3 regions of the Streptomyces sp. SUK 48 genome follow, and region 3 is predicted to be linked to each of the others. Evidence: riboswitches for the same ligand, from Rfam matches in the RefSeq annotation. Region 3 holds a riboswitch; each other region holds the start of a gene.
What was found. Region 3 has a riboswitch for thiamine pyrophosphate ahead of thiC (phosphomethylpyrimidine synthase ThiC). Riboswitches for the same ligand answer to the same signal wherever they lie in the genome.

Region 1 (6,034 bases), 1.7 Mb from region 3:
GGGCGCACGCCTCGGCGAAGACCTCCAGGCAGGCCAGTTCCTCGGCGGCCTCCATGCCCTTGTCGCGCAGCTGCACGATGTCGACACCGCCGGCCAGTACCGCGTCCAGGAACTCGGGCAGGTCGCCTTGGCGCCTGCGGGCGTCCGTGCACAGGTACAGCCGGGCGTCGGCGAACTCGGCGCGGGCGGTGTCGGACATGCGTGGGCCCCCGGGGGTCGGTGTGGGTGCTGGGCGGGCGGTGGCGTACGGCGCGCGGGGCGTCGTACGCCACCCCCTCAGATGGTCGGGCTCAGACGGCGAGCGCCTGGGCGCGGCGCTTCACCTCCGTGCCGCGATTCTCGCTGAGGGCCTGCGCGGGCGTGCCGGGCAGGGTCGGGTCGGGGGTGAAGAGCCATTCGATCATCTCTTCGGCCGTGAAGCCGTCGTCCCGCAGGAGCGTCAGGGTCCCGGTCAGGCCCTTGACGATCTTGTCCCCGTCGATGAAGGCGGCGGGGACGTGCAGCGCGCGGTTCTCGCCTCGGCGTACGGCGATGATCTGGCCGTCCTTGACCAGCTGCCGCACACGCGTCACCTCGACGCCGAACTGTTCGGCGATGTCGGGGAGGGTGAGCCAGGCGGGGACGAGAGCGTCGATCTTCGTGTCAATCTCGGTCACGGGTACAGGGTAGGCGGTCGGCCGGGAGTGTGGCGTGATGCCGGTGGCCGAATGCCGCTCCGTCCTGGCCCTCGCGCGGTTCCCCGCACCTCTTCCGGGCCGCTAATCCGTGCTGGCGTCCTTCAAGGGGCGGGCCGGGTCCGCCAGTGCCTCCGGGTCCAGGGCACGGCCCGCCTCGATCAGCTTGCGGCCCTGGGCGAGATCGCGCGGCCGGCCCACGGCCAGCAGGGCGGCCAGGCGGCCCTCGCGCAGCCAGCACACCGTCCAGGCGGGGCCCGCGGGGTCGCCGCGCCAGACCAGCCGGTCGGCGGCGGCGTGGTGGCCGGCGTACTGGACGAAGCGGCCGAACTGCTCGGACCAGAAGTACGGCACCGGGTCGTAGACGGCGGTGGTCTCGCCGAGGATGCCGGCGGCGACGGTGCGCGGGCCCTGGAGGGCGTTGTCCCAGTGGTGCACGAGGAGGCGCTCGCCGTAGCGGGCCGACGGGAAGGACGCGCAGTCGCCGACGGCGTACACGTCGGGCGCGGAGGTGTGCAGCCGGGCGTCGGTGACGACCTCGCCCGCCGCGCCCAGCTCGATGCCGGAGCCGTCCAGCCAGCCGGTGGCGGGGCGGGCGCCGATGCCGACGACGACCGCGCCCGCGGGCAGCCGGGTGCCGTCGGCGAGCACCACCGCGCCGGGCTCGACGCGCTCCACCCGCGCGCCGGTGCGCAGTTCGGCGCCGCTGTCGGCGTACCAGCCGGCCATGGGGGCGGCGACCTCGGCGGGCAGCACCCCGGCGAGCGGCCGGTCGGCGGCCTCGACGACGGTCACCGCGCAGCCGGCCTCGCGGGCGGCCGTGGCGAACTCGGCGCCGATCCAGCCGGCGCCGGCGACCACGATGTCGTGCTGCCGGGCGAGCACCGGGCGCAGCCGTTCGGCGTCGTCCAGGGTGCGCAGCAGATGGACACCGGGGACGCCCTCGGTGCCGGGCAGGGTGACCGGTTCGGCGCCGGTGGCGAGCACCAGGACGTCGTACGGCACCGGGCCCGCCTCGGTGTCCAGTTCATGGTCGGCGGGGCGGGCGCCCAGGACCTCGCAGCCGAGCCTGAGGCAGACGCCGAGCGCGTCGAAGTCGAGGTCGAAGGCGGAGCCCTCGGCCTTGCCGAGCAGCACGGCCTTGGACAGCGGCGGCCGGTCGTAGGGCTGGTGCGGTTCGGCGCCGATGACGGTCACCTCGCCCGCGAAACCCCGCTCCCGCAGCGCGACCGCGGTCTGCACCCCGGCCATGCCCGCGCCGACGACGACCACGCGCCGGACCCCTGCCGTGCCCTCCTGGGCTGTCTGCTCGCTCACCCGGTCACCATAGACAGATGACGATCAGTCGGTCAGGGGGCGTGCGTCGTGACCTGTTCCACGACGCTGGTGCCGGAGCCGGGCCCCGACTCCCATTCCCAGCTCTCCTCCAGGCGCACCCGGCCGTCGGGCAACTCCACGACCGTGGACACGCAGTGGCCGCAGGCCGTGCTGCCGTCGGTGCGCAGCTGCACGTACCGGAAGTCCAGGCGGTCGCCCGCGCGGGTGCCGACCAGATGACCGCGGACGATGTCGCCGCCCCGGTACTCGGCCCAGATCGCGCCGTCCCGCTCGTGGTAGGCGAAGCGGGTGCGGGTGCCGACCTGACCTGCGCACTGGTCGGCGACGGGGGCGAGGAGCAGTCCGTCCAGTGACGGGGCCATGGCCAAGGGCTCCCTTACGGGTGGCGAGGGGGGCGGGCTAGGGTGGCCACCGTACAAGCACTCGCGGGAGCCCGGACGCACCGGGCTGAGAGGGAGGCTGGCGGCCTCCGACCGTACGAACCTGATCCGGGTCATGCCGGCGAAGGGAGGGGCTGGACGCCCATGTCCACACGTACGCCCGAAACCTCGGGCAGCTTCGACGTCCTGGTCGTCGGGGGCGGGATCATCGGGCTGGTGACGGCCTGGCGCGCGGCGCGCCGGGGGCTCGCGACGGCCCTGGTGGACCCGGCTCCGGGCGGCGGGGCCGCACAGGTCGCGGCCGGGATGCTGGCCGCGGTCACCGAACTGCACTACGGCGAGGAGACGCTGCTCGCCCTCAACCTGGAGTCGGCGCGCCGCTACCCCGGCTTCGTGGCCGAGCTGACCGAGGCGAGCGGCCGGGACCTCGGCTACCGGCGCTGCGGCACCCTCGCGGTCGCGCTGGACGCCGACGACCGCGCCCATCTGCGCGAACTGCACGCCCTCCAGCAGCGCTGCGGCCTGGAAGCGGAGTGGCTGTCGGGCCGGGAGTGCCGCCGTCTGGAGCCGATGCTGGCGCCCGGGGTGCGCGGCGGGCTGCGGGTCGACGGCGACCACCAGATCGATCCGCGCAGGCTGGCCGCGGCGCTGGTGACCGCGTGCGAGCGGGCCGGGGTGGTGTTCCACCGGGTGTGGGCGCGGCGGCTGGACGTCGTACGGGAGCGGGCCGTCGGGATCACCGCGGCGGACGGTACGGCGCTCACCGCCGGGCAGGTGGTGCTCGCGGGCGGCAGCCTCAGCGGGCGGCTCGCGGGGGTGCCCCCGGAGGTGGTGGTGCCGGTGCGGCCGGTGAAGGGGCAGGTGCTGCGGCTGACGGTGCCCGCGCGGTACGCGCCGTTCCTCAGCCGCACGGTGCGGGCCGTGGTCCGGGGCGGGCAGGTGTACCTGGTGCCCCGGGAGAACGGCGAGCTGGTCGTCGGCGCCACCAGCGAGGAGCTGGGCTGGGACACGACGGTCACCGCGGGCGGGGTGTACGAGCTGCTGCGCGACGCCCACGAGCTGGTGCCGGGCATCACCGAACTGCCGCTCACCGAGACCCGGGCCGGGCTGCGGCCCGGGTCCCCCGACAACGCGCCGCTGCTCGGGCCGTCCGGGCTCGACGGGCTGCTGCTGGCGACCGGGCACCACCGCAACGGGGTGCTGCTCACGCCGGTCACCGGGGATGTGATGGGGCAGTTGCTGGCGGGGGGCCCGCTGCCCGAGGAAGCCCGTCCGTTCACGCCGGAGCGCTTCGGCGCGCCGCGCGCCCAGCAGCTGGAGCAGACCGTATGAGCGCCGAGTCGTCCACCATCACCGTCTCCGTCAACGGGCAGCGCCGCGAGATCGCGCCGGGGACCGCGCTCGACGCCGTCGTACGGTCCCTCGTGCGGGCCCCCGCCGGGGTGGCGGCCGCCGTCAACGAGACGGTCGTACCGCGCACGCGGTGGGCCGGGACCGCGCTCGCCGAGGGCGACCGGGTCGAGGTGCTCACCGCGGTGCAGGGAGGCTGAGCCATGAGCGACGACCGGCTTGTCATCGGGGGTACGGCCTTCGGGTCGCGGTTGATCATGGGTACCGGCGGGGCGCCCAGCCTCGACGTGCTGGAGCGGGCGCTGGTGGCGTCCGGGACGGAGCTGACGACGGTCGCGATGCGGCGGGTCGATCCGTCCGTGCACGGCTCGGTGCTGTCCGTGCTGGAGAAGCTCGGCATCCGGGTGCTGCCGAACACGGCGGGGTGCTTCACCGCGGGGGAGGCCGTGCTCACGGCGCGGCTGGCGCGGGAGGCGCTCGGGACCTCGCTGGTGAAGCTGGAGGTCATCGCCGACGAGCGGACGCTGCTGCCGGACCCGGTGGAACTGCTGGAGGCGGCGGAGACGCTGGTGGACGACGGGTTCACGGTGCTGCCGTACACCAACGACGATCCCGTGCTCGCGCGGAAGCTGGAGGAGGTGGGGTGCGCGGCGGTGATGCCGCTGGGCTCGCCGATCGGATCGGGGCTCGGCATCCGCAACCCGCACAACTTCCAGCTGATCGTGGAGCGGGCCGGGGTGCCGGTGATCCTGGACGCGGGGGCCGGGACGGCGTCGGACGTGGCACTGGCGATGGAGCTGGGGTGTGCGGGGGTGATGCTGGCGTCGGCGGTGACGCGGGCGCGGGAGCCGGAGCTCATGGCGGAGGCGATGCGGTACGCCGTGACCGGGGGACGGCTGGCGCGGCTGGCGGGGCGGATCCCTCGCCGGTACTGGGCCGAGGCGTCGTCTCCCGCGGAGGGCCTGGCCGTGCTCGACCCCGAGCGTCCCGCCTTCTGAGCCCGCGTCCGCCCACCGCCTTCGTCTCCCACCCGCGCACCACCCGAAACCGTCGGCGGGGAGGCCGGACCTCCCCGTGGTGCGCCATCGCCGTCGGTGGCCCTCCGCGCGGCGGAATACGGCGTCCCCGCGTAAGAAGCGTCACAGGTCGGCTTCAGTGCCCAGGTGGGGACGGCGGAGGGGCGGGGGATGTCCGTGGGGGCTCGTAGACTCGGCCGTGTGGATATGACCCTTCAGGACGCCCTCGTCGGGCACGTGCTCGACGGTCGGTATCGCGTGGACGCGCGGATCGCGGCCGGCGGGATGGCGACGGTGTACCGGGCGCTGGACATGCGCCTGGACCGGGTGCTCGCGCTGAAGGTGATGCATCCCGCGCTGGCGGCCGACGGCGTCTTCGTGGAGCGGTTCATCCGCGAGGCGAAGTCCGCGGCCCGGCTCGACCATCCGAACGTGGTGCAGGTCTTCGACCAGGGCACCGACGGCTCGTATGTGTACATGGCGATGGAGTACGTCGCCGGGTGCACCCTGCGTGACGTGCTGCGCGAGCGCGGCGCGCTGCGGCCGCGGGCCGCGCTGGACATCCTGGAACCGGTGCTCGCCGCCCTCGGCGCCGCCCACCGGGCCGGTTTCGTGCACCGCGACATGAAGCCCGAGAACGTGCTGATAGGCGACGACGGACGGGTCAAGGTCGCCGATTTCGGCCTGGTCCGCTCCGTGGACACGGTGACCAGTACGACCGGCTCCGTGCTCGGCACCGTCGCCTACCTCGCCCCCGAGCAGATCGACCAGGGCAGCGCCGACCCCCGGGTCGACGTGTACGCCTGCGGTGTCGTGCTCTACGAGATGCTGACCGGCGCCAAGCCGCACTCCGGGGACTCCCCCGCGCAGGTGCTCTACCGGCACATCAACGAGGACGTGCCGCCGCCCTCCGCGCTGGCGCCGGACCTGGCCCCGCAGCTGGACGAGCTGGTCGCCTCGGCCACCGCCCGCGACCCCGAGGTGCGCCCGTACGACGCGGTGGCGCTGCTCGCCGAGGCCCGCGAGGCCCGCGCCGCGCTGGCCGAGGAGCAGCTGGACGCCGTACCGCCCCAGGCCAGGACGGTGGAGCACGAGAACGCGGAGAACCGTACGAGCGTGATCCCGCGCGCGCTCACCGTGCCCCGGCCGCTCCCCGTCGGCGAGGACGGCGACGACGGTGTCAGCCGCACCACCCGCTTCCAGGCCCCGCCCGCGGTGCCCCCGCGCCGGTCCCGGCGGCTCGTGCTCTCCATCGCCGTCGCCGTGCTCCTGGTGC
Region 2 (6,034 bases), 1.7 Mb from region 3:
ATCAAGGTCGCCAAGGGCAAGGCCGAGGACTCCAAGGTCTCCATCCGTTCCGTGCGCCGCAAGGCCAAGGACGCCATCGACAAGATGATCAAGGATGGCGAGATCGGTGAGGACGAGGGCCGCCGTGCGGAGAAGGAGCTGGACGACCTGACGGCGAAGTACGTCGCTCAGGTGGACGAGCTCCTCAAGCACAAGGAATCGGAACTGCTCGAAGTCTGATGAGCGACTCTTCCTGGGGGGCGCCGCCACCGGCGGGGCAGACCGGCTACTGGGGGCCCGCCGAGGGCGGGCCCGTCCAGGGCGGGGACGCCCCGGCGGGTCCCGCGTACGATGCGCCCGCGGCGCAGCACACGCGCCCCATGCCCATCGTGCCCGATGTACCCGCGTATGGCGGAGACCAGGACGACACCCGGGGGGCTGCTCGGCTGAGCGGCCCCTTGTTCCGGGACGAGCCCCAGCCGCAGCACGGGACACCGCCGCGGTACGGCGCGGAGCCCCCGTACGGGGAGCGGCCGCCGTACGAGCAGCCGCAGCAGCAGCCGTTCGAGCAGCGGCCGCAGTACGGGCAGCAGCCCTACGGGGCGCAGCCGCAGGCCCCGTACGGGACGCCCCAGCCGACCCCGGCTCCGACCCCGAGCCCGAGCCAGAATCCGGTACCCATGCCCGACGCCCCGCAGCCGGCGCCAGCGCCGGCGCCGCAGAAGAAGAGCGCGGGCCGCGACCTCAGCGCGGCCATAGGCGTCGGCGTGGGTCTCGGCGTGGTGATCATCGCGTCGCTGTTCATCGTCAAGGCCGTGTTCGTCGGGGTGGTCGCGGTCGCCGTCGTCGTCGGTCTGTGGGAGCTGACCAGCAGGCTCCAGGAGCGCAAGCAGATCAAGGCGCCGCTCGTGCCGCTCGCGGTCGGCGGTGCGGCGATGGTGGTGGCCGGCTATGTGCGCGGCGCCGAGGGCGCCTGGGTGGCCATGGCCCTCACCGCGCTCGCGGTGCTGGTCTGGCGGATGACGGAGCCACCGGAGGGCTACCTCAAGGACGTCACGGCCGGTGTCTTCGCGGCGTTCTACGTGCCCTTCCTGGCCACCTTCGTCGCCCTGATGCTCGCCGCGGACGACGGTCCCTGGCGGGTCCTGACCTTCCTGCTGCTCACCGTGGTCAGCGACACCGGCGCCTATGCGGTCGGCTGGCGCTTCGGCAAGCACAAGCTCGCCCCGCGGATCAGCCCCGGAAAAACCCGCGAGGGCCTGTTCGGCGCGGTGTCGTTCGCGATGGTCGTGGGCGCGCTGTGCATGCAGTTCCTGATCGACGGCGGCCACTGGTGGCAGGGGCTGCTGCTGGGTCTCGCGGTCGCGGCCAGCGCCACCCTGGGCGACCTCGGCGAGTCCATGATCAAGCGGGACCTCGGCATCAAGGACATGGGCACCCTGCTGCCGGGGCACGGCGGCATCATGGACCGTCTGGACTCCCTGCTGCCCACGGCGCCGGTGGTCTGGCTGCTGCTGGTGCTCTTCGTCGGCTCCACCTGACGAAACCCGCTGTCGCGTGCCGTCACGGCCGTACGGGCCCCCGTCCTGGTTCCCAGGGCCGGGGCCCGTCGTCGTACGGCCGTCCGCTCATCCGGCCCCGCGGGGCCTCGCCCCTGGCGCGCGGGCGCCCGTGTTTGGCCACACGATGGTGACAAAGAGCGGCCCCTGGTAGGGAGAGCGAGAGATGCCCGAAGTCACCACCCCGTACGCGACCGGCACCCCGTGCTGGGTCGACCTGATGGCGTCGGACCAGCAGGCCGCGCTGGACTTCTACCGCGACCTGCTGGGCTGGCAGGGCCAGCCGGGACCGGCCGAGTTCGGCGGCTACACGGTCTGCGAGCTGCACGGCAAGGCCGTGGCGGGCCTCGGTCCCAAGCCCCAGGACATGCCGGAGCCGCCGCCCACCGTCTGGACCAGCTACCTGGCGTCCACCGACGCCCAGGCCACCCAGGACGCGATCGTCTCGGCGGGCGGCACCCTGATCGTCCCGGTGATGGACGTCGGCGATCTCGGCCGCATGCTGATCGCCGCCGACCCGCAGGGCGCCGTCTTCGGCGTCTGGCAGCCCGGCGCGTTCTCCGGCGCCCAGGTGGTCAACGAGGCGGGCGCCCTGACCTGGAACGAGCTGCACACCAGCGACGTACCCGGCGCCACCGGCTTCTACGGCGAGGCGTTCGGCATCGAGATCGAGCCCATGGAGGGCGCGGACTCCTACTGGGTGCTGCTGGTCGGCGGCCGCCCGGTCGGCGGCGTCACCCAGCTGGCGAACGACCCGCCCGGCACCCCGGCCCACTGGCTGAGCTACTTCGCCGTCGACGACGTCGACTCCACCGTGGACGCCCTGGTCAGAAGCGGCGGCACGGTCCTCGCCCCGCCCTTCGACATGATGGCCGGCCGCATGACCGTGGTCGCCGACCCCCAGGGCGCCCCCTTCGCGATGATCAAGCCGAAACCGATGTAAGCCACCCGTCGGCCGGCCGGCTCCCGTACCGGCCGGACCCCCGGAGCCGAGCGGCCGGACCGCGATACGCGCCACAATCCAGCGGCCGCGGGTCACCCCAATGGATCTGCGACACTGGTACCACCATGCCCATTCCCGGAGAACTCACCTTTGTCGCGCCGCGCGGAGCCAAGAAGCCGCCGCGGCATCTCGCCGATCTCTCGCCCGCCGAGCGCAAGGAAGCGGTGGCCGGGATCGGTGAGAAGCCGTTCCGTGCCAAGCAGCTGTCGCAGCACTACTTCGCGCGGTACGCGCACGACCCGGAGCAGTGGACCGACATCCCGGCCGGCTCCCGGGAGAAGCTGCGCGAGGCGCTGTTCCCGGAGCTGATGACGGTCGTCCGGCATCTGGCGACCGACGAGGGCACCACCCGCAAGACGCTGTGGCGGCTGTTCGACGGCACCCTCGTGGAGTCGGTCCTGATGCGGTACCCGGACCGGGTCACCATGTGCATCAGCTCGCAGGCGGGCTGCGGGATGAACTGCCCGTTCTGCGCCACCGGCCAGGCGGGCCTGGACCGCAATCTGTCCACCGCGGAGATCGTCCACCAGATCGTGGACGGCATGCGGGCGCTGCGCGACGGCGAGGTGCCGGGCGGCCCGGCGCGGCTGTCGAACATCGTGTTCATGGGCATGGGCGAGCCGCTCGCCAACTACAAGCGGGTCGTCGGCGCCATCCGCGCGCTCACCGACCCGGCGCCGGACGGCCTCGGTCTCTCCCAGCGCGGCATCACCGTCTCCACCGTCGGCCTGGTCCCCGCCATCCACCGGTTCTCCGACGAGGGCTTCAAGTGCCGCCTGGCGATCTCGCTGCACGCCCCCGATGACGAGCTGCGCGACACCCTCGTCCCCGTGAACACGCGGTGGAAGGTGCGCGAGGTGCTGGACGCCGGATTCGAGTACGCCGAGAAGAGCGGGCGCCGGCTGTCGATCGAGTACGCGCTGATCCGCGACATCAACGACCAGGCATGGCGCGGCGACCGGCTCGGCCGGCTGCTGCGCGGCCGCCCCGTGCACGTCAATCTCATCCCGCTGAACCCGACTCCCGGCTCCAAGTGGACGGCCTCGCGGCCCGAGGACGAGAAGGCGTTCGTGGAGGCGATCGCCGCGCACGGTGTGCCGGTGACGATCCGGGACACCCGTGGGCAGGAGATCGACGGAGCCTGCGGTCAGCTCGCCGCCACCGAGCGGTAGTCTGGGCCCGTTCCATCACATCTTCATATTCCGACAGGGGAGCGCCACAGCGCTGAGAGTGCGGCACCAGGCCGCAGACCCTCTGAACCTCGCCCAGGTCATTCTGGGTAGGAAGTTCGGTCACTACTCAAGCTGTTGCGCCCTGTCCGGGTTCTCCGGGCAGGGCCGCGTTCTTCCTGGCCAACCCCAGGAGGACAACCAAGTGCACAACAAGACCTTCGTGGTCGCGGCGGTCGGCTTCGGCCTGGTCGCGCTGTCCGCGTGCGGTTCGACGCAGGGGCAGGACAAGGCGGACGGCAAGACCGTCACCCTCGTCAGCCACGACTCGTGGGCCGTCTCCAAGAGCGTGCTCGCGGACTTCGAGAAGCGCTCCGGGTACAAGGTCCGCGTCCTCAAGGACGGCGACGCCGGACAGGCCGTCAACAAGGCCATCCTGACCAAGGACAACCCCCAGGGCGACGTCCTCTTCGGTGTCGACAACACCCTGCTCTCCCGCGCCCTCGACAACGGGCTGTTCCAGCCGTACACCGCCAAGGGCCTGGACAAGGTCGGCGCCCGGTACCAGCTCGACGGCAAGCACCGCGTCACGCCCGTCGACTACGGCGACATCTGCGTCAACTACGACAAGGCGTACTTCAGCGCGCACCACCTGGCGCCGCCGCAGTCGTACGCCGACCTCACCAAGCCCGCGTACAAGAACCTCCTGGTCACCGAGAACGCGGCCACCGCCTCGCCGGGCCTCGGCTTCCTGCTGGGCAGCGCCGCGCGGTTCGGGGACCAGGGCTGGCAGGACTACTGGAAGAAGCTCAAGGCCAACGGCGTCAAGGTCGTCGACGGCTGGGAACAGGCGTACTACCAGGAGTTCTCCGGCTCCTCGGAGGGCAAGAAGGCCGGTGGCGACCGGCCGCTCGTCGTGTCGTACGCCTCCTCCCCGCCCGCCGAGGTGATCTACGCCAAGAAGCGCCCCGCCACCGCCCCGACCGGCGTGGCGACCGGCACCTGCTTCCGGCAGATCGAGTTCGCCGGGCTGCTGAGCAACGCGCAGAACCCCAAGGGCGCCAAGGCGTTCCTCGACTTCCTTATCTCCAGGGAGTTCCAGCAGGACATGCCGCTGAACATGTACGTCTACCCGGTGGTCGCGGGCGCCGAGGTGCCCGCCGACTTCACCAAGTACGGTCCTCCGGCGCGGCACCCCGAGACGATGGCCCCCGAGAAGATCGCCGCCAACCGTGATCAGTGGGTCAAGACGTGGACGTCACTCGTACTGAAGTGACCGCCCGCGCGCGGACGCGACGCGGGAGCGCGGCGCGGCTGGGGCTGATGGCCCTGCCCGTCGCGTTCTTCGCCGTGTTCTTCGCCTGGCCCGTCGCCGCGATCGTGGCGCGCGGCCTGAAGACCGGCGGCTCCTGGCAGTTCGGGCGGATCGCGGACGTGGTCGGCCAGCCGGACATCCGGCATGTGCTGTGGTTCACCACCTGGCAGGCGCTCGCCTCCACCGCGCTCACCCTGCTGCTCGCGCTGCCCGCCGCGTTCGTCTTCGCCCGCCTCGACTTCCCCGGCAAGCAGGCGCTGCGGGCCGTCGTCACCGTCCCGTTCGTCCTGCCGACCGTCGTCGCCGGCAGCGCCTTCCTCGCGCTCGTCGGCCACGGCGGACTGCTCGACCAGCTGTGGGGCGTCCGCCTGGACACCACCGTGTGGGCGATCCTGCTCGCGCACGTCTTCTTCAACTACGCGGTCGTCGTACGGACCGTGGGCGGCCTGTGGGCCCAGCTCGACCCGCGCCAGGAGGAGGCCGCGCGGATGCTCGGCGCCTCGCCGTTCGCCGCGTGGCGGAAGGTGACGCTGCCCGCCCTCGGGCCCGCCGTGGCCGCCGCCGCGCTGATGGTGTTCCTGTTCACCTTCACCTCCTTCGGCGTGGTCCAGATCCTCGGCGGCCCCACCTTCTCCACCCTCGAGGTGGAGATCTACCGGCAGACCTCCGAGCTCTTCGACCTGACCACGGCCGCCGTCCTCACCCTCGTCCAGTTCGCCGCCGTCGGCGCGGTCCTCGGCGTCCACGCCTGGACGGTACGGCGCCGGGAGAGCGCCCTGCGCCTGGTCGACCCCGGGCTCACCGCGCGCCGGCCGCGCGGCGCCGGGCAGTGGACCCTGCTCGCGGGCGTCCTCGCCACCGTGGCGCTGCTCCTGGTGCTGCCGCTCGCCGTCCTCGTCCGCCGCTCCCTCGACGCCCCCGGCTTCGGCTACTACCGGGCGCTTGCCCGCACCGACGGCGGTACGTTCCTGGTGGCGCCGGTGCACGCGGTGTGGACCTCGCTCCAGTA
Region 3 (6,034 bases):
GGAGGTCGACGGCTATCTGCTGGTGCACTCCGACACCACCGCCTACCTCGACTACGGCGACTCCATCGAGGCCGTCAACGACACCGTGCGCGAGCGGCTCACCCGCAACGACGCGGACGAGTGCTGGGACCTGTTCCGCAAGCTCACCAAGCGCTTCTCCTTCCGCGACGAGGGCGGCGCCGACGCCGTGCGCTCCCTGCTCGACACCTACGGCGGCACCCGGATCGTGCACGGCCACAGCCCCATCCCCTACCTGCTGGGCGAAGTCGGCTCCGAGGACGGCGAGGAGAGCGACGACCCGGTGGTCGAGGGGCCGCATGTCTACGCCGACGGGCTCGCCATCGCCATGGACGGCGGAGTGACCATGGCCGGAAAGCTGCTGGTGAGGCAACTCCCGCTGGAGCGCTGACCGTTCCCCGGGCGGCCTCCGCCATACCGGAGTACGCGCAGGCCGGGACGCAATTTCCGGCAATCCCCTGTCACCACGCGCCGTCACGGCTCTACCATCGGCTTATCCGTAGCAGGCTCCCCTCCGTCTCTGCCCGACGGCTCGCCGCTGCGCGAGCCCCAAGCCCTACGGAGCATCGGGGGATGCACATGAACAGCCTTCCGCAGCACCTGCGGAGCGAGGACCGCCAGGAGTTCGAGCGGCTCCTCGACGAGGTTCTGCGCTCCGCACCACACCGACCGGAACTGGCCGCCGTGGGACAGCGGCTCAACCCCGCGCAACTGCGCACCATGGCCATCGCCGCGTCCGCGCTCATCACGGCGGCCGCGGCCGCCGAGTACCAGCGCTATGTGCGCATCCGCGACGAACTGCGCCACCCGGAGCAGGCCCAGGGCGCGGCCGGCACCGCCCCCGCCGAGCCGGATCCGGCCGCGACGGATCTCGCCGCCGCACACGGCGCGGGCGCGGTCGCGGTCGTCGCCGTCCTGGCACCGCTGCTGTCCGCGACCGCGGCGGTGATATTCCTGCTCATCGGCTACATCCTGAGAACCCTGGACCCCGGACAGTCCTTCGCCGGCACCATGCTCACCGCCGGCTGGGTGTTCGGGGCCCTGACCGTGGCCGCGCTTCTCGTCGCCGCCGCCGGACTGCTCCTGACCGCTCTGCGCAACGGCTCCTCCCCCGAATCCCGGGCCCGCGACGCCGCCGCCGAGGAGGTCGCCAGAGCCAGAGCCGCCTGGGAGGGCGCCCTGCTGGAACGCGGCATCCTCCCCTTCCTCCAGGAGGCCCTCGCCGACCACCCCGACTACACCGGTTCGGAACAGGCCGACCCGGAACACCAGCCGGACTGACCCACCGGGCGCGGGTCCCCGGCCCGACGAGGCGCCGCTCCGAAGCCGGTGGACCGGCCGGAGCGGCGCTCACGTCCCCGTCAGTCCGCGATCGGCAGGTACACCCGGTTCCCGGCCTCCGCGAACTCCTTCGACTTCTGGGCCATGCCCTCCTCGATCTCGGTCCGGTTGCCGCCGTGTTCGCGGCGGATGTCCTGGGAGATCTTCATGCTGCAGAACTTCGGGCCGCACATGGAGCAGAAGTGCGCCGTCTTGGCGGGCTCGGCCGGGAGGGTCTCGTCGTGGAAGGCGCGGGCCGTGTCCGGGTCGAGGGCCAGGTTGAACTGGTCCTCCCAGCGGAACTCGAAGCGCGCGTCCGAGAGGGCGTCGTCCCACTCCTGCGCGCCCGGGTGCCCCTTGGCGAGGTCGGCCGCGTGGGCGGCGATCTTGTAGGTGATGACGCCGGTCTTCACGTCGTCCCGGTTGGGCAGGCCCAGGTGTTCCTTCGGCGTGACGTAGCAGAGCATCGCCGTGCCCCACCAGGCGATCATCGCGGCGCCGATGCCGGAGGTGATGTGGTCGTACGCCGGGGCGATGTCCGTGGTCAGCGGGCCGAGCGTGTAGAACGGGGCCTCGTCGCAGATCTCCTGCTGGAGCTCGATGTTCTCCTTGATCTTGTGCATCGGGACATGCCCGGGGCCCTCGATCATCGTCTGTACGTTCAGCCGCCGGGCGATCCGGCCGAGTTCCCCGAGCGTGCGCAGCTCCGCGAACTGGGCCTCGTCATTGGCGTCCGCGATGGACCCGGGCCGCAGCCCGTCGCCCAGCGAGTACGTGACGTCGTAGGCGGCGAGGATCTCGCACAGCTCCTCGAAGTTCTCGTACAGGAACGAGTCCTTGTGGTGCGCCAGGCACCACGCGGCCATGATGGAGCCGCCCCGCGAGACGATGCCGGTCTTGCGGTTGGCCGTGAGCGGTACGAACGGCAGCCGCACGCCCGCGTGGACGGTCATGTAGTCCACGCCCTGCTCGGCCTGCTCGATGACGGTGTCCTTGTAGATCTCCCAGGTCAGTTCCTCCGCCCTGCCGTCGACCTTCTCCAGCGCCTGGTACAGCGGCACCGTGCCGATCGGGACGGGGGAGTTGCGCAGCACCCACTCGCGGGTGGTGTGGATGTTGCGGCCGGTGGAGAGGTCCATGACCGTGTCGGCGCCCCAGCGGGTCGCCCAGGTCATCTTCTCGACCTCTTCCTCGATGGACGAGGTCACCGCGGAGTTGCCGATGTTGGCGTTCACCTTCACCAGGAACCGCTTGCCGATGATCATCGGCTCGATCTCCGGGTGGTTGACGTTGACCGGCAGCACCGCCCGGCCCGCCGCGATCTCCTCGCGCACCACCTCGGGGGAGACGTTCTCCCGAAGGGCCACGAACTCCATCTCGGGCGTGATCTCGCCCCGGCGCGCGTACGCGAGCTGCGTCACCGCCTGGCCGCCCCGGCCCCGGCGCGGCTGGCGCGGGCGGCCCGGGAAGACCGCGTCCAGGTTCCGCAGCCCGCCGCGCGGCGAGGTGTGCTTGATGCCGTCGTCCTCGGGACGGACGGGACGGCCCGCGTACTCCTCGGTGTCGCCGCGGGCGATGATCCAGTTCTCCCGCAGCGGCGACAGCCCCCGGCGGACGTCGGTGTCGACGAGTTGATCGGTGTACGGGCCCGACGTGTCGTACAGCGTGACCGACTGCCCGTTGGTCAGGTGCACCTGACGGACCGGCACGCGCAGGTCGGGGCGTGAGCCCTCGACGTACGCCTTGTGCCAGCCGATGGACTTCCCGGCCTCCGAGGACATGTCGTCCTGGACGGAGGCAGGCGTGCGTGCGTCCTTGTTGGTCATGAGACCTACTCCCTACGCCGGCATTACCCGGTAACAGGTTCGGCGGTCGACGCAGCGGCTTCCGTCGTCCGAGGTCTCCCGGGGAACATCGCATGTTCCACGTGAAACATCGCTTCTACGGAGGTCAGCGCCCTCTCAGCCCGGTGCTCCGAGCTCCCGCGTGTGCAAAGGTGTCTCCACGCTAGCGTCATCCGTGATGCGATGAACAGTGGGCCCTCCCCGCTTCTTGCGATGATCTGGCGATGACCCGGATGGACCAGCACCCGTACCAGCCGCCCGGCCCGCGCCGGCACGACGGCTCGGAGCCCCCGAGCCGGGGCCACCGTCACGACCCTGGCCATGCCCAAGCCCCGGCCCAGGTGCCGGTCCAGGGCCCGGCCCATGACCACGGACGCGGGCGCGGGCACAGCCACGGCACGGGCCATGGGAACGGCCACGGACACGGCTCCGGCCATGGGCACGGGCACAGCCACGGTCATGGCCCCGCCGCGCCCGTCTCCCGGCATCTGCGCAAGGTGATCGCGGCGATCCTCGTCCCGTTCACCGCGGCGGTCGTGGTCGGTCTGGTGGTGCTCTGGCCCGGTGGCGCGCCCTCGCACAAGCACAGTGGCGTCGGCTTCGACCGGCAGACCCAACAGGCCACCGTGACCCGGGTGACCGAGGTGAGCTGCGCCTCGGTGAGCGCCGGCGGCGGGGCTCCGAGCGGTGATGGCTCCGGCGGGGCACCGACGGGCCGGCAGTCCGGCGGCACCTGCAAGAAGGCGACCGTCCGGGTCGACACCGGCAGGGACAAGGGCCGTACGTTCACCGAGATCGTGCAGCCCGATCAGCCCCGGCAGCTGCACCAGGGCGAGCAGGTCGTCGCCGCCTACGAGCCGACCGCGCCGAAGGACCTCCAGTACTCGGTCGCCGATGTGGACCGGAAGTTCCCGATGGCGCTGCTCGCGGGCGTCTTCGCGCTCGCCGTCGTGGTGGTGGGCCGGCTGCGCGGCGTCATGGCCCTCGTGGCGCTGGCGGTGAGCTTCCTGGTGCTGAACCAGTTCATCCTGCCCGCGATCCTCCAGGGCTCCAATCCCCTGCTGGTGGCGGTGATCGGGGCGAGCGCCATCATGCTGATCGCCCTGTACATGTGCCACGGCCTGTCGGCCCGTACGTCGGTGGCGGTGCTCGGCACGCTGATCTCGCTGAGCCTGATCGGCCTGCTCGGCTCCGTGTTCATCGGCTGGGCCGCCCTGACCGGCAACACCGACGACAGCACCGGTCTGATCCACGGGCTGTACCCGAAGATCGACATGAGCGGCCTGCTGCTGGCCGGGGTCATCATCGGCTCGCTCGGCGTCCTGGACGATGTGACGGTCACCCAGACCTCCGCCGTCTGGGAGCTGCACGAGGCCAACCCCACGATGGGTCCGCGCGGTCTGTACCGGGCGGCCATCCGCATCGGCCGCGACCACATCGCGTCGGTCGTCAACACCCTCGTACTCGCCTACGCGGGCGCCGCGCTGCCGCTGCTGCTGCTGTTCTCCATCGCGCAGAGCAGCGTGGGGACGGTGGCCAACAGCGAGCTGGTGGCGGAGGAGATCGTGCGCACCCTGGTGGGCTCCATCGGGCTGGTCGCCTCGGTACCGGTCACCACCGCCCTCGCCGCCCTGGTGGTGGCGGCCGACCGGAGCGCCCCGGGCACGGAGACCCCGACCGGCACCCAGCCCCTGCCGGCCCGTGGCGGCCGGGGGCGGCGCCGGAAGCGGTGAGGCGGGGCGGGCCGTCCGGCAGGGGACCGGACACCGCCCGCCGCCCCGCGCGAAGGCCGACGCGGAGACCGACGGAGAAGCCGACGTGGCAGCCTGCGTGGCGGCCCGTACGAGGGCCTGTGCGGGGCCCCCTGAAGAAGCGTTACTGCACGGCCCCGTAGCACCGGGCGGAGCGTCCGCGCCCCGTCCCTCGGCGGCTCAGCCCGCGCTCTGCTCCTCGGCGAGAATCCGGTCCAGCGCCTCGTCCAGATGCGCGTCGAAGTCGGCGAGCGCGCCCTCCTGCCCGAGCGGCACCAGCTTGTCCGTGCGATCGAGGAAGGCCACGAGCGGTGCCGCCGACGAACGGAACAGGGCCTGGTCACCGCCGACCTGAAGCCTGATCAGCACCTCGCCCAGCACCTCGGCCTCGACGGGGGAGATCCGCACATCCCCCTCCCCGCACGGCCGTCCGACGCCGTCGATCAGCAGTTCCCGACCGAAGACCCAGGTCACCGGGGCATCGCCGGGCAGATGGAAGGTGAGCCGCACGGCGTAGGGATCGCCTGTCTCGTAGCGCAACTCCACCGGAATGCGGAAGGAGAGCTCCTCCGAGACGAGAAAGCTCATCATGACCTCTGCCTGTACGGACTCGCGCATCGCCTACCCCGTCATATGACATCGACTGGCCGGGTTTGATCCCTCTGACCGTGGTAAATCTTGCTGAAAGTACACAGTGGATCACAAGGAGTAAGTTTTCAGATACTGATAGAGAGGGTCAGAGATCCCAGATTCCGCCCGATCTCCGTGTGAAGCCGCCGCGCCGCGGGCAGCAGCCGGTCGGCCTGGTGGGCCGGGAGGGAAAGGGCCACGGTGGCCGCGGTCGCGCCGACCGTGATGGGCACCGCCGCGCAGACCGTGCCGAGCGCGTACTCCTGGCGCTCCGTCACCGGCGCCATGCGCCGCACCCGGGCCAGCCGCCTCAGCAGGGCGTCGCTGTCGCGCACGGTGTAGGGCGTGAGGGCCTGGACCGGATAGCGGGCGAGATACTCGCGCCGGGCGTCCTCGTCCAGCTGGGAGAGCAGGCACTGTCCGATGGCGTGCGCGTGCCCGGTCTCGCGGAAGTCGGCCCACTCCTCGGCC

Region 1: linked by a shared signal. The riboswitch ahead of thiO (glycine oxidase ThiO) and the one ahead of thiC (phosphomethylpyrimidine synthase ThiC) in region 3 are both predicted to bind thiamine pyrophosphate.
Region 2: linked by a shared signal. The riboswitch ahead of GHR20_RS10525 (thiamine ABC transporter substrate-binding protein) and the one ahead of thiC (phosphomethylpyrimidine synthase ThiC) in region 3 are both predicted to bind thiamine pyrophosphate.

Annotation. Positions count from the first base shown of each region.
Region 1 is NZ_CP045740.1:5,951,152-5,957,185, reverse strand. It holds gene thiE (thiamine phosphate synthase) at 1-199, opposite strand, end outside; gene GHR20_RS26305 (Rv2175c family DNA-binding protein) at 291-656, opposite strand; gene GHR20_RS26300 (FAD-dependent oxidoreductase) at 759-1,991, opposite strand; gene GHR20_RS26295 (hypothetical protein) at 2,024-2,374, opposite strand; TPP riboswitch at 2,428-2,539, shown strand; gene thiO (glycine oxidase ThiO) at 2,537-3,724, shown strand; gene thiS (sulfur carrier protein ThiS) at 3,721-3,942, shown strand; gene GHR20_RS26280 (thiazole synthase) at 3,946-4,740, shown strand; gene pknB (Stk1 family PASTA domain-containing Ser/Thr kinase) at 4,930-6,034, shown strand, end outside.
Region 2 is NZ_CP045740.1:2,535,796-2,541,829, reverse strand. It holds gene frr (ribosome recycling factor) at 1-219, shown strand, start outside; gene GHR20_RS10540 (phosphatidate cytidylyltransferase) at 219-1,520, shown strand; gene GHR20_RS10535 (VOC family protein) at 1,705-2,481, shown strand; gene rlmN (23S rRNA (adenine(2503)-C(2))-methyltransferase RlmN) at 2,607-3,713, shown strand; TPP riboswitch at 3,739-3,845, shown strand; gene GHR20_RS10525 (thiamine ABC transporter substrate-binding protein) at 3,916-4,986, shown strand; gene GHR20_RS10520 (iron ABC transporter permease) at 5,034-6,034, shown strand, end outside.
Region 3 is NZ_CP045740.1:4,267,235-4,273,268, reverse strand. It holds gene GHR20_RS18495 (metallophosphoesterase) at 1-409, shown strand, start outside; gene GHR20_RS18490 (hypothetical protein) at 592-1,299, shown strand; gene thiC (phosphomethylpyrimidine synthase ThiC) at 1,380-3,164, opposite strand; TPP riboswitch at 3,157-3,334, opposite strand; gene GHR20_RS18480 (YibE/F family protein) at 3,407-4,915, shown strand; gene GHR20_RS18475 (SsgA family sporulation/cell division regulator) at 5,114-5,551, opposite strand; gene GHR20_RS18470 (IclR family transcriptional regulator C-terminal domain-containing protein) at 5,650-6,034, opposite strand, start outside.